Linked DNA regions of Microscilla marina ATCC 23134. The protein of the gene in region 1 interacts with the protein of each later gene in a pairwise test. Links are inferred from orthologs where the notes say so. Each region holds a gene or a part of one and is shown in the gene's direction. Other genes may lie near its edges. The genes, in order: rlmB, tsaE and M23134_RS35220.

Region 1 (4,366 bases):
AGTACAGCATCATCTAAGCAAATCTTACTGTTGATAGAAGCACTTAAACAATATGAACAAGCAGGAGGGGTGGTTACAGTTAATTGGTATTACCCTGAAGATGACGAGGAGATTCTGGAAGAGGCAGAAGACTATATACACGCTACCAATTTAAAAATGAACCTGATTTCTTATTAATCTATAGGGTTTAAACTCAAAAAGCAGCCGCTACTCCCAAACTTTTCCTACTTTTGTCTTCTTTTATATTGGTTCAAAGCCAATTTGTCTATAACTTTTGGATTATACTTACCAATACTACACTATTCTTATGGGGCTATTAGACCAACAGTTTGAACAAGATAATATTATTCTGACCAAAGCTGAAGACCTGATTAACTGGGCACGCCTTTCATCATTATGGCCTATGGGCTTTGGCTTGGCTTGTTGTGCTATTGAAATGATGAGCACTTTTGCTGCAGGCTACGACCTTGATCGTTTTGGAGTATTTCCCAGGGCTTCGCCTCGCCAATCTGATGTAATGATTGTGGCAGGTACGGTTACTTTCAAAATGGCAGATAGAATTAAGCGTTTGTACGAACAAATGGCAGAACCCCGCTATGTTATTTCAATGGGGTCTTGTTCTAACTGTGGGGGGCCTTACTGGGAGCATGGCTACCATGTAGTAAAAGGGGTAGATCGTATTATACCCGTAGATGTATACGTGCCAGGTTGCCCTCCTCGTCCAGAGGCATTGATCGGGGGTTTTATGAAACTTCAAGAAAAGGTAAGAAATGAGCGTTTGCGCGCACCCCAGGCTTTGGAAAAGCTAATGGCAAAGATGCAGGAAAGTTAATCTATATAAATTTTAATTATTGTGGCAGCAGATTTTGTGTTTGGAGTACAGTCGGTAACAGAAACTATTAACGCCGGCAAACCTATTGATAAGTTGTTTATTCAACGTGAACTGGGCAGAAATTCGCCCAAAGTAGCTTATATTTTAGAAGAAGCAAAAAAAAGAGAGGTGCCGGTAGCTAAGGTACCATTAGATAAACTAAATCGCATTACCCGTAAAAATCACCAAGGCATTATTGCTTTCATTTCGGCGGTGCACTACCAACCTTTGAGTAATATTATTCCTCAACTTTACGAGGAGGGTAAAACTCCTTTAGTTTTGATATTGGATCGCCTGACTGATGTGCGCAATTTTGGGGCTATAGCCCGTACAGCAGAATGCGCTGGTATACATGCCATCGTGATTCCTTCCAGAGGGTCAGCTCAAGTAAGCAGTGATGCAATGAAGACATCTTCTGGTGCACTCAACTATTTGCCAGTATGCCGGGAGGCTAACCTGGAAAAAACCATTGAGTTTTTGCAAGAAAGCGGCTTACAGATAGTAGCTTGTACAGAAAAAACCAGTGAGACTATTTATGCGCCAGACTATACGGTGCCTACGGCTATAGTGATGGGTTCTGAAGAAGATGGAATTTCCCAGGCATTGATACGCAAGGCAGACCATTTGGCTAAAATACCTTTACAGGGAGAAATTGGGTCGTTGAATGTATCGGTAGCCACGGCAGTGATTGTATACGAAGCTGTAAGGCAGAGAAGTTTGTAAGTTTATTTTTTTTTAGAACTGACTTCCTACGAGTTGGTGTGCAGGCAAGGGAATAGATTGTTTGATGGGAATATTGAAGACTTCGTCAGCAACCACCACTTGACAAGAACCTATTGCCTGTACTTTTTTAGTATACATAATTGACAATGCTGCGATTAACTTGCTACTGGGAATGTAAAATTTTACTGGAAGGTACTCGGTAGTACGTGCATGAATCACCACCCCTTCCGATAGTTTCCAATGCCCTAACTTTGCCTCATTATCAGGTGGGGTAATGTTTACATCTAACCTATTAATTTTATAGTCAAAAGGGTACTTGTTTTGCAAACCTATGTCCAGCGAAATGTTCATTCCTTTGTTAGAAGACGCTGTCTTAAGTCTTTTCACTTTTAGCCCGTCTTTACCAATAGTAAAATTGGCAATTTGATCTCCTTCTTTACTTAAGTCTACTTCTTGATGATTGTTTCCATTAAAACTAAGGGTGGTTACCAAAGCATTGAGCTTATATTTTCCCTTCATGTCTATAGCACATATCTTTTGCTGCTTAAGTTTAGGGTGAATCTCAGCAAGTGCTTTGATGTCTAGCTCTACCTGAAGCTTTACAGTAGTGTTTGCTTGCGCCTTCAGAGTTATTTTTTCTTTTCTGTGGGCTACTGCTGCCTGTGCGTTATTGATAAATATATTGTTTTTGAAGCTTTGGATATGAATGGGAAAAAAGTTGGCGTTATGAATGACAACTTCTGCCTCTACATACATAATTTTGCCTTCCAGACGCTTTACTTCTGTTTTACCAATTTTCACCATCTGAGGGGTTTGAAATGTAAGGGCTACACCTGCAAAAGCCAGTAACAACAATAAAAGAGATAACCATAGCACTCTTTTTCTTGTAAATATTTTTTTAAAATTCAACTCAGGCATAGTATCACAAAGTAAGTCTTTTATGTTTTAAGAATGACATAGAGTGTTGGTTAGCTGCAATAATCGCGCGGAGAGTGATTGCCCCAATATATTTTTATGCGTCTAACCGTATTCTTGTATGCGTTGTGTGTCCAAAGATACACTATTCGGCAATGGAATTAGCAATATTGAATAAATTTCATCTATTTACTATTGCCAACCTTCCAGCAGGCATTTCGTAATTAAAATTACGCTTTTCAATATTAGAATGAGCAATAAACTACAAGTATACTTAGGTCATTTATAATAAGGCAGTTACATTATAGTATGGCACCTGACTAAATACCTAAACTAATTACATATACAACTAAACACTTATAACCAAATAACCTCAAACTATATGCTTTCTATATTTAACCGAAACAAATATGTACTTGAAGGAATTAGTGTATCACGCGGAATGTTGCGTCAATATAGTATTTTTGACTACGAGACCAAAGCACCTATTATTGAGATAGAAGAGAAATCTGATTTGGTCACTGGGGTATTGCGTATGACCATGCTGGGTGGAATCATTCCTTTTGCATTTAAAGCATATAATCCCATAGGGGAGCTGGTATTTACTTTGCAAAAAGAGGCTAAGTTTGGAAAAGTCTCTTTTATAGATGTATTAAACCCTCAAGGGGACATCATTGCACAATTTCCACGTGACTTGCTGTTTTTCAGTAAACCGTTTGAGGTGTGGGATACTGAACGCAACCCATTGTTTATCATTAAACCTTCATTTACTGGAAAAACTCAGTTTTTCACCATGGACAATCAATTGATGGCGGAACTATCGAGAAAGGCAGGTGGTGAGTTTTCGTGGACTAACTTACTGTCAGGTACAAGTAATAGTCGTATGTTTATTGAAATAAAGGATGTGGTTCCTCCTAACGATATTTTACGGCGAATTATACTGGCAACTGTGATCTATTTGCAAATATCTTAACCTATTAGGCTTTATTTGGGGGAAGGGATACCTTACCTTCTCTCAAATCAGCGATCCAAGTCGATAGTTGCTGGATGACTTGTTCTCTGTGGCGATCCTCTATATTGTTGTACTCCAGTGCGTGAGGGTTCACTGTCACCTCTTTTCCTTTTTTATGGTGGTCTTTGATAAAACTCCGAATGGTTGCAGTAGGGTCATAGTCAAGATTTTGTAAATGATTTTGAAGCATTTGATCAAGTAAATTGGCAAGCTCGGCTACAGTGTATGTGGTAGCTTCTTTTGCTTCTACCTCCTCCCCTTCATCATCATCTTCCTCTTCTTCAGTATTGAGCACTGTTTGGGTATCTACCCCAAGGTATTTGGCTATAGTTACTTGTCCTTCACTTGCCCATTCTACCTGCCAGCCTTTCCAGGTAGTCTCTCGCAGCATTTGTACAAAACAAGTGACCAATGCTGGAGTATGCCATAAAAATTCGTCGCCCCAGAACAACAGTTTTTGCTGGTCCATATCTACCAATGCGGCTCCCTCGCCCCAAACAGTATCCAGCAGCTTTTCAGATACACTTAAGGGTCTAATGTATTGTACGAGTGAGTCTGGTCCATAAAAAAGCTTGCGCCCTATGATGTTGGCGTCCCAGTGTGCATAGTAAATGTCATGTTCTTTATTTTCTATCAAAATATAGTTGGTTCGATGTCCCATGGGCTTTTTGTTGAAATATTAGTTGACGAAAAGGCTTTGGTCATTGATTTTGTGTGATCAATAACCAGCAAAGGTTGGAAAGAGAATTTACATAGCTCCCTGTACAAATAAAAGATTTATTTTAACTTTTTTCAATTTTACTCAGGTTTATTTATACATTTCCCAAGGAGGCGTTAACCTTTCA
Region 2 (4,460 bases), on another replicon or contig:
TGCCCAAGTACAGGTAGACTTTAAGCCTTTTTGGGAAAAACCTCCCCTGTTTTTCTGGATTCAGGCACTTTCTATGAAAATATTTGGTGTCAATGAGTTTGCGGCACGCTTTCCCAATGCCCTGATAGGTATCATTACTCTTGCACTTATTTACCACATAGGAACCAACATCTATAATTCCCGCTTTGGGTTGTGGTGGGTATTGGTATATGCAGGGTCATTATTGCCTCATTTTTATTTCAAGTCAGGCATCATCGACCCACTTTTCAACTTATTTATATTTTTGGGAGTATACCAGCTTTACTTATTAAGCTTGCGCAAAAACACAGGTAAACGCTATCAAAAAGCTGCCCTGGCAGGTATTTTTATTGGGTTGGGTATTCTTACCAAAGGGCCGGTGGCAATGCTGCTTTCGGGACTTACCCTCATTATTTATTGGGTACTTAGTCGTAAGTGGAGCACTTTTAAAATTCCTGAATTATTGGTCTTTGGCTTGGTGGCGCTTGTGGTCTCATTTGCCTGGTTTTTGCCCGAAACCCTCCAAAATGGCTTTTGGTTTATTTCTGAGTTTATCAAATACCAACTCGACTTGGCAAGTTCTACCTCTACCGGGCACGAACAACCCATTTTTTATCACCCTATAGTGTTGTTATTGGGCTGTTTTCCGGCAAGTATTTACTTTTTGCGCTCGTTTCAACGCAACAGTGAAGATACCGAAGAGCAACGACACTTTAAACTGTGGATGAAAACCTTGTTTTGGGTAGTCTTAACAGTGTTTTCGCTCATCACCACCAAAATTATGCACTACTCATCTATGTGCTATTTTCCACTTACTTTTATGGCCGCCACCTATATTTTCCATATTGAGCAACAACGCTTTCGTTTTGCCCGTTGGTTGGGTATTTTTATCGGATTGATAGGCACCGTAGTAGCCTTATTGCTGGCGGCTTTGCCTATTCTCATCAATTATAAAGAAAAATTCATTCCTTTGATTGAAGATAAATTTGCTGTGGCAAATCTCGACGCCGTAGTGCATTGGTCAGGACTGGAGTCTGCTATTGGCTTTTTATTGCTGGGAGTAGTCATTACTACGTTGGTATATTGGAATCGAAAAAATCCCGTGTTGGGGGCAAAAGCCTTGTTTGTCACTACTTTGCTTGCTGTACAAGTGATCATTTATGTGTTTATTCCCAAGGTAGAAAAGTATACCCAAGCGGCTGCTATAGAGTTTATGAAATCGAAACAAAACGAAGATTGTTATGTAGGCACTATTGGGTATAAAAGTTACGCACAGTATTTTTATACAGCACGTACCCCACAAAAAAGCCCCAAGCAAAATACCGAAGAGTGGTATTTGACGGGTAAGTCAGATAAAACCGTTTATCTGGTATCACGTATTGACCGTACTCAGCGTTTAGATGAACTCATCAAGGCGGGGCATCCAATCAAAAAAATTGGCGAAAAGAACGGCTTTGTGTTTTTCAGGCGTGAAGCAAGCCTCAACAAATAAATTACTTGTGAATAAGTATCAAATAAAAAAAAGTGTGTATTTTCATCAAATCAATGGATGATCATTCCTGAAAATAACGTGTCAACACAACAAAAAACTTTACCTAAATAAGGGGGGTATTGTTGGTATATCTTTAGGGAATAAAACTAATCAAGCACTTATGGAGAACCAAACTATAATGATTATCATGGGGGTAGTAACAGTAGGCATATTGCTACTGTATTTTTTCTTTACCCAAAACTATGACAATGGCGAAGTTATTCAAGTATTGGATGCCGACACGATCATCGTGAGAACCAAACGCTATAAAAAGAAAAAAATGAGGCTGATTGGGGTAGATAGTCCCGAAAGGTCAAACAATATTTTTAAGTTCAATCCTGCGTATGCCCGGCACGCCGATAAGTTTGTAAGGAGAAGGCTTAAGCCTGGTACCCCGATTTACCTTGATTATGATAAAAAGAAATTTGACCAATATGGGCGACTGCTTGCCTACTTGTATGTGCGCAAAACAGGTAGGTGCCTCAACGAAGACTTGCTGAGAAAGGGTTATGGAGTAGTGCAAAAGGACAGATATAATAAAAGACTTATAAAGAAGTTTATGAAAATAGAAGCAGAAGCCAAGCGTGAACGAAGAGGGGTATGGAGCAGAGGACCACGTTTGTAATATTTATTGAACAGCTGTAATTTATGCAAATAACTTATCGTGAGCTGAGCGAGCTGGCAAATGTTGCCAACCAAATTATCCAGTTTGCTAATGGACAACCCAAACCCGCAAAAATTTGGGTGTTTGACGGAGAAATGGGCGCAGGAAAAACCACCTTGATCAAAGAAATAGGAAGGCAAATGGACATTGTTGACACCATTCAGAGCCCTACCTATTCTATTGTAAACGAATACCAAAGCGTCTCGGGAGAGGCTTTCTATCATTTTGATTTTTATCGGCTCAAAAACGAAACTGAGGCACTGGACATGGGCTACGAAGAATATTTTTATGACAATAGTTATTGTTTTATAGAATGGGCTTCAAAAATCCCCAGCTTGATGCCCGAAAATTATCTAAAAATTGCTATTATACTGCAATCTGATTACCGAATCATTGAATTGACCCAATATGAGTAAGCAATCGTACACAGAAGGCACAGCCCTTACCAAAGAACAATTGGTACTTTATCCAAGTGAGCAGTTGGCGCCTATCAAAAAAAAGGCAGAAAAACTGTTCATTGGTATACCCAAAGAAAAAAGTAAATCTGAAAAGCGGGTATCATTGCGCCCCGAAGCCGTAGAAATACTGGTACGCAATGGACACGAGATAAGGGTAGAAGCCGGAGCTGGGCTTGGTGCCAAGTTTACCGACCAGCAGTACAGCGAAGCTGGGGCAGAGGTATGTTATTCTGCCAAAGAAGTGTTCGAGGCAGACATGATCTTAAAGATAGACCCCCCTACTCACGAAGAAATAGAGTATATGAGGTTTGGGCGCACCATAGTGTCGTCATTGCCTATGGCACGTATGGACACTGCCTACTTTAAAGCTTTGATGCAAAAAAAATGCATCGGTATTGCCTACCAGTTTATTCAAAACCGTATTGGCGAAATGCCTTTGATTCGTTCTATGAACGAAATAGCTGGCAGCACAGTGATGCTTATCGCCTCTGAGTACCTCAGCAGTGCCCACAATGGCAGAGGCATTATTTTGGGAGGAATTACTGGTGTACCCCCTACTCGTGTAGTCATTATTGGGGCAGGTACAGTGGGCGAGTATGCTGCACGTACAGCCATTGGATTGGGTGCTGAAACCCAAATTTTTGATAAAGATATTTATAAATTGCGCCGGATTAAATATGCTGTAGGGCACCAAATGTATACCTCTACTATAGACACAGGTATATTAGAAGAGGCCATTTCACGCGCTGACGTTGTAATAGGTGCTATGCGTGCCGAGAAAGGGCTGACTCCTTGTGTAGTAACCGAAGAAATGGTGCAGCAAATGAAACCCAACTCTATCATTATAGATGTAAGTATTGACCAGGGCGGAGTTTTCTCTACTTCAGAAGTGACCACACACGAAAATCCGATTTTTAAAAAATATGACGTCATTCATTACTGTGTGCCCAATATCGCTTCCAGGGTAAGTAGAACCTCAAGCACTGCTTTGAGCAACATTTTTACCCCCTATTTGATGAAAATTTCCAAGGCAGGCGGAATGGATGAGATGATTTTTACCAGTAAGTGGTTTATGGAAGGTGTGTATGCTTATAAAGGGAGTCTTACTAACCGTTTTATTGCCGACAAACTGGACATGCCCTATAAAGACTTGGGTTTGTTGATGGCAGCGAGGATTTAATCGTGAGCAAAAATAGCGGATTTTGTTGGTTAACATAATGGTCGATCAACTAATGGAAAGGGTGAATTACTAAAAACCAAATGAACAAATGTGTTTTTTTAGATAGAGACGGGGTGCTCAATCGTGAGCGGGGTACTTATACGTATACTATTGCCGATTTTGAGATACCCACAGGAGTAATTGAAGCGTTGCAAGAATTAAAGCAGGCGGGATATTTATTGGTGGTGATTACCAACCAAGGAGGCATAGCCAAAGGTTTATATACCAAAGAAGATGTGAAAGCCTGTCACCAATACTTGCAACAGCAATGTGGATACTTGCTCGATGATTTGTTTTATTCACCTTATCACCCCCAGTATAGTGAATCGCTTTCGCGTAAGCCTGAGTCTTTTATGTTAGAAAAAGCCGTTGCCAAGTATGTAATAGACAGGGAAAGGTCGTGGATGATAGGCGATAGTGCCCGTGATATAGAGGCGGCAAAAAAAATACAAGTCAATACAGTACAGGTTATTGCGGAAAATAAACCTATATCGGCACTTGCCGATTTTACTGCTAAAGACTTGTATGCGGCTGTTCGACTTATACTTTCGCAAAACCAAACAGTTTAAT
Region 3 (4,481 bases), on another replicon or contig:
ATGGTAAACAAATTTGCCGAAGCTACCGGCGACCATCAATGGATACATGTAGACACCGAAAGAGCCAAAAAAGAATCACCTTTCCGTACTACCATTGCCCATGGTTTTTTAACCTTATCATTGTTGCCTAAACTACTGAACGAGGTACTAGATGTACAAGGAGTAAAGTTTGGTTTAAATTATGGTACCGATAAAGTGCGTTTTATGTCTCCGGTGATTACAGGAAGTAAGGTACGGTCAAAGTTTGTTTTTTCGGCATACAAAGAGGTAGAAGGAGGTTTACAGGCTACTTTTACGGCCACGTTTGAGCGTGAAGGACAAGCCAAACCGGTATGTGTAGCCGAGTCATTGATGAGGTTTTATGCTTAGTAACATTGGAACATTTATCATTGTACCAGATCATTAATCATTAATTTTAAATATGGTAGTTTTTGACAGTGAATTTTTAAAAATCACCTACGACGAAAAGCTCAATGCTATTCTCGAAGAGTGGAAGCTTTACTTTGGACCCAAGGTAGAGCTAGATACATTCAGAAAACCTTTATTGACGTTGATCGACACTTTTAAAGAGAAAAACCTCTCTAAGTGGCTTTCTGACAATACTGAACAAACCCGCTTGAATGAGCAAGACCAGTTTTGGCTGGAAGACGAGTTCTACCCGGCAATCGTAAAGGCAGGGCTTGAACATGTGGCATTGGTCAATGCCAAAAGTATTTTGGGTACGAGTATCGCCAAAAACTGTTTGCGTAACCTGAGCACAGGCTTAGACATCGAGATTTTTAACAAAAGTCAGCCTGCCCAAAAGTGGCTGGCAACGTTAGGAATAGTACCAAAATAAATTTACATTTTTAACGTCATTTTTCGCTGACAGAATTCGTTAAAAAAACTTGCCGTAGCGCTGCTATGACGCGTTTTTTTGCCTCTACTGCCAACAAAATATTTTGGCGTTACTATAGAACTTTATTTTTACACCATTCCTTATAGGTAGTTTTAGATGCTAAAAAAACAAAAGCTAAACCCTGCAATGGTTTGGCTTTTGTTTTAGTAAGTTACTGCTGTCTACAAAAGATCACAATTCAGGCTTTAAAGATCAACTTATTGTAGACTTGGTGACTACTTTTAGCATCAATGTGCATTGGCACTTTAGCACTTGTGGCTAAATGCGTAGATTTGTTGGTGTTTCTAACTATCAAATTTGTAAACAACTGAAAATAAATACTTTACAAATTTGATAGCTCCCTATGGAATAGGGAATAGCTTACGACTTGTCGCTTAAAGCTTGCCCCTGTCGGGGCTTCTAACTGTCAAATTTGTAAACAATTGAAAATAAACACTTTACAAGCTTGATAGCTCCCTATGGAACTAGAACCTGGTAGTTACTTGTGGCACAGGGTCTAGCACCGATATTCATCGGTATCTAAGGACTTGCGACTTGTCGCTTAAAGCTTGCCCCCTGTTGGTGCTACTAACTGACTGTGCCATTTTGTAGCAGCATATTATTTGATTGGGCGCACAAATACCCCACTAAAAAACGACTTACACTATGAAAATTCTTACTGCTAAACAAACCAAAGAGTTAGATGCGTACACCATCGAACAAGACGCTATTTCGTCTATCAATCTGATGGAACGGGCTTCGGTAGCTTTTACCAATTGGTTTTTAAGAAAAGGCTTTAGCCAAAACAACCGCAAGCGTCCAGTTTTTGTGTTTTGTGGGTTAGGCAACAACGGGGGCGATGGCTTGGCAATTGCCCGTTTGCTATTGGGCAACCAATATGAGGTCACCACTTGTGTGGTGCGTTATGCCGAAACTACCTCGGCAGACTTCGACCAAAACTATGAACGTCTCAAAAAAAAGCACCCCATTATAGAAGCCACTGAAGAAACCCATTTGCCCGATATTCCTGCCAATGCTGTGGTGATAGATGCTTTGTTTGGTTCGGGGCTTAACCGTACTATAGAAGGCATAGCTGCACAAGCAGTAAAAAAAATGAACCGCAGCGGTGCCACACTCATTGCCGTAGACATAGCGTCTGGGCTGTTGCCCGATAGCTTGAGCAGCGGAGTCATTGTAAGGGCAAATTATACCATCAGTTTCGAGTTACCCAAACTTGCCTTGTTGTTGCCACACAACGACAAGTTTGTAGGCTCTTGGGAGGCAGTTTCTATTGGTCTTAATCAAACATTTATAGACGATGCACCTACTAGCAATTACTATGTAAACACAGCGTTTGCCCAAAAAATATTTAAACCACGATCTAAGTTTTCGCACAAAGGTTCTTTTGGCCACGCATTGATGATTGCTGGCAGCGAAGGTAAAATGGGTGCGGCAGTGATGGCAGTACACGGAGGACTAAGGGCGGGAGCTGGCTTGCTTACGGTTCACTTACCTACACGGGGCTACAATGTGTTACAAACTGCTTTGCCCGAAGCGATGGTGTCGCTGGATGCCCACGCCCAGTATGTGTCTAACTTTCCGTCTATAGATGATAAAAAATACAGTGCTATAGGCATAGGCCCAGGGTTGGGCAAGCATAGCAATACTTTACGTTGTCTTACCAAGTTGCTCGAAAAAGCGCAACAACCTATGGTAATAGATGCTGATGCCATCAACCTGATTGCCGAGAACCAAGACAAACTGCTTACTAATGTGCCCGAATACAGTATTTTTACCCCACATCCCAAAGAGTTTGAACGATTGGTGGGGCGCACCAGCACCGACTACGCCCGGCTAAGAACACTCAAGGCTTTTTGCCAAAAACACCGCGTGTATGTATTGCTAAAAGGAGCACATTCGGCACTGGCGACCCCCAAAGGAGAAGTATACTTTAACTCTACGGGTAACCCTGGTATGGCAACCGCAGGCACGGGCGATGTGCTCACTGGTATTATTACAGGGCTTTTGTCTCAACGTTATACCCCGTTTGAAGCGGCCGCTTTGGGCATGTATGTACATGGGCTTGCCGGAGATTTTGCTGCCAAAGCAGAAGGACAATACTCTTTGATGGCATCAGACATTATCAATTATATGGGGATAGCTTTTAAGACCTTAGAAAATAACGCCAACCACGAATGAGTGACAGGCAATGGTGGGGAGCAATAGTAGCGGCACTGTTTAGTTGTTGGGCTTGTCAGCCTACAGGCAACACTGAAGCCACAAGCGTAAAGTCGGCGCAGCAAATATTTTGGCAACAAACAGCCTGGGAAAGTGAAGACTCCTTTCTGAGCCAAAAACTAGACAGTTTGCAAATAGGTGCTTGGCAAGTATACCAACATTGTCGACAAAAAAAGCCCTTGCTTGCCCGTAAGCTGCGACTTATTTCGGCAGTATGCCAAAAAGCCGGTAATCGGATCAATAGCCTGGATACCAGCTATTGGGGTGGTATTTTATACCGAATGAAACCTTTTGTGGAGCTTATCCAAGTATTGAAAGAGCCTCAGCACCATACGTTTGTAGACGTAGGATCGGGTAACGGAGAAAAGTTATATGCAGCACTTTGTTTGGGTTTTGACCATAGCGAAGGGCTTGAGTATGACTCAACCTTGGTAAGCATGAGTAGGCATTATTGGCAGCCTATGATCAAGCGCCAAAAAATGAGTATCAGATGGGGCAATGCACTCACCATTGCTGCCAATTATTACCAACAGTTTGACTTTATCTACTTGTATTCACCTATTCGCAAGCACGTTCCCATGGCACGTTTGTTTTATACATTGATGCAACAACTTAAAGAAGGAGGGGTATTGTTGGAGGTAAGAATGGTGTATGCCCAGGCGCTTCGCAAAGTAAGCGGCTATGATATACCAAATTTGATGGGAACTTTTGCGCTGAAAAAGCAAGGTGGCAGGTTATACTACGTGAGGTATAGCAATACTACCAAAGATTGGATTTTACTAGAAAAAAAGAAGTCCCAATAAGCTCTAGCATATATCTTCCAAACACATCAATGAATTATATGTCTGCTCAAATAACGAAAAGTGCCCGTATTCCTGCCGGGTTTTGTTATGTTCCACAAGACCATTATTACATCGCCAGTCTACTGCAACCTCATTCGATGCACTACTTGTATTCTGACGGAGCTACTTCTTGCATTATTGCGATTGTAACGGGTAAAAATCAACAAGGAGTGCCTATAGCTTTGCTGAGCCATTTGAGTAAGCCTGTTGGTGTAGAAGCTTTTTTCGCTATAGTAGCCCGCCATTTCAAAGGGGAAATGCAACTGTTTGCCCAAGGCGCCAATGCTCAGCACCAAGAGGCACCTGATACAAACACTCAAACAAATATTGATTTATTCAAGGCGTGGATTGCCCAGCAGTCTTTGGCAAGCGCTGATGGGTACATAAGCAAAGCCAATCTTTGGTTCAATACAGGGAACCCCCTGGAGCAAAACCGTGATTGCTTGGGCATTGATCTTACCACTAGGCAAGTAAGCAATCAACGCTTTGATCTTACCGAAGACCAGCGTGATGTTACCGGAGGG

The links.
Region 2: the proteins of rlmB (region 1) and tsaE interact in binary tests that used the Escherichia coli proteins (3 or more experiments, as listed by UniProt). The link is inferred for Microscilla marina ATCC 23134 from one-to-one orthologs.
Region 3: the proteins of rlmB (region 1) and M23134_RS35220 interact in binary tests that used the Escherichia coli proteins (3 or more experiments, as listed by UniProt). The link is inferred for Microscilla marina ATCC 23134 from one-to-one orthologs.

What each region holds. Positions count from the first base shown.
Region 1 is NZ_AAWS01000019.1:17,610-21,975, reverse strand. The notes cover bases 1-2,723. They hold rlmB (23S rRNA (guanosine(2251)-2'-O)-methyltransferase RlmB), read left to right. Parts: upstream 1-853; coding sequence 854-1,594; downstream 1,595-2,723. Other genes in these bases: M23134_RS18235 (NDR1/HIN1-like protein), read right to left, coding at 1,607-2,512; nuoB (NADH-quinone oxidoreductase subunit NuoB), read left to right, coding at 308-832; M23134_RS18250 (DUF1987 domain-containing protein), read left to right, coding at 1-177. Outside these bases: M23134_RS18230 (hypothetical protein), read left to right, coding at 2,892-3,482; M23134_RS18225 (hypothetical protein), read right to left, coding at 3,487-4,182; M23134_RS18220 (hypothetical protein), read right to left, coding at 4,356-4,366. UniProt on the Escherichia coli protein: Specifically methylates the ribose of guanosine 2251 in 23S rRNA.
Region 2 is NZ_AAWS01000076.1:2,057-6,516, forward strand. The notes cover bases 1,097-3,913. They hold tsaE (tRNA (adenosine(37)-N6)-threonylcarbamoyltransferase complex ATPase subunit type 1 TsaE), read left to right. Parts: upstream 1,097-2,197; coding sequence 2,198-2,629; downstream 2,630-3,913. Other genes in these bases: M23134_RS35005 (ArnT family glycosyltransferase), read left to right, coding at 1,097-1,510; M23134_RS35010 (thermonuclease family protein), read left to right, coding at 1,671-2,174; M23134_RS35020 (alanine dehydrogenase), read left to right, coding at 2,622-3,851. In the rest of the region: more of M23134_RS35005, read left to right, coding at 1-1,096; M23134_RS35025 (D-glycero-alpha-D-manno-heptose-1,7-bisphosphate 7-phosphatase), read left to right, coding at 3,932-4,459. UniProt on the Escherichia coli protein: Required for the formation of a threonylcarbamoyl group on adenosine at position 37 (t(6)A37) in tRNAs that read codons beginning with adenine.
Region 3 is NZ_AAWS01000077.1:8,364-12,844, forward strand. Bases 972-3,809 are described here. They hold M23134_RS35220 (bifunctional ADP-dependent NAD(P)H-hydrate dehydratase/NAD(P)H-hydrate epimerase), read left to right. Parts: upstream 972-1,543; coding sequence 1,544-3,076; downstream 3,077-3,809. Other genes in these bases: M23134_RS35225 (class I SAM-dependent methyltransferase), read left to right, coding at 3,073-3,809. Outside these bases: M23134_RS35210 (MaoC family dehydratase), read left to right, coding at 1-369; M23134_RS35215 (hypothetical protein), read left to right, coding at 422-838; more of M23134_RS35225, read left to right, coding at 3,810-3,918; M23134_RS35230 (hypothetical protein), read left to right, coding at 3,957-4,481. UniProt on the Escherichia coli protein: Bifunctional enzyme that catalyzes the epimerization of the S- and R-forms of NAD(P)HX and the dehydration of the S-form of NAD(P)HX at the expense of ADP, which is converted to AMP.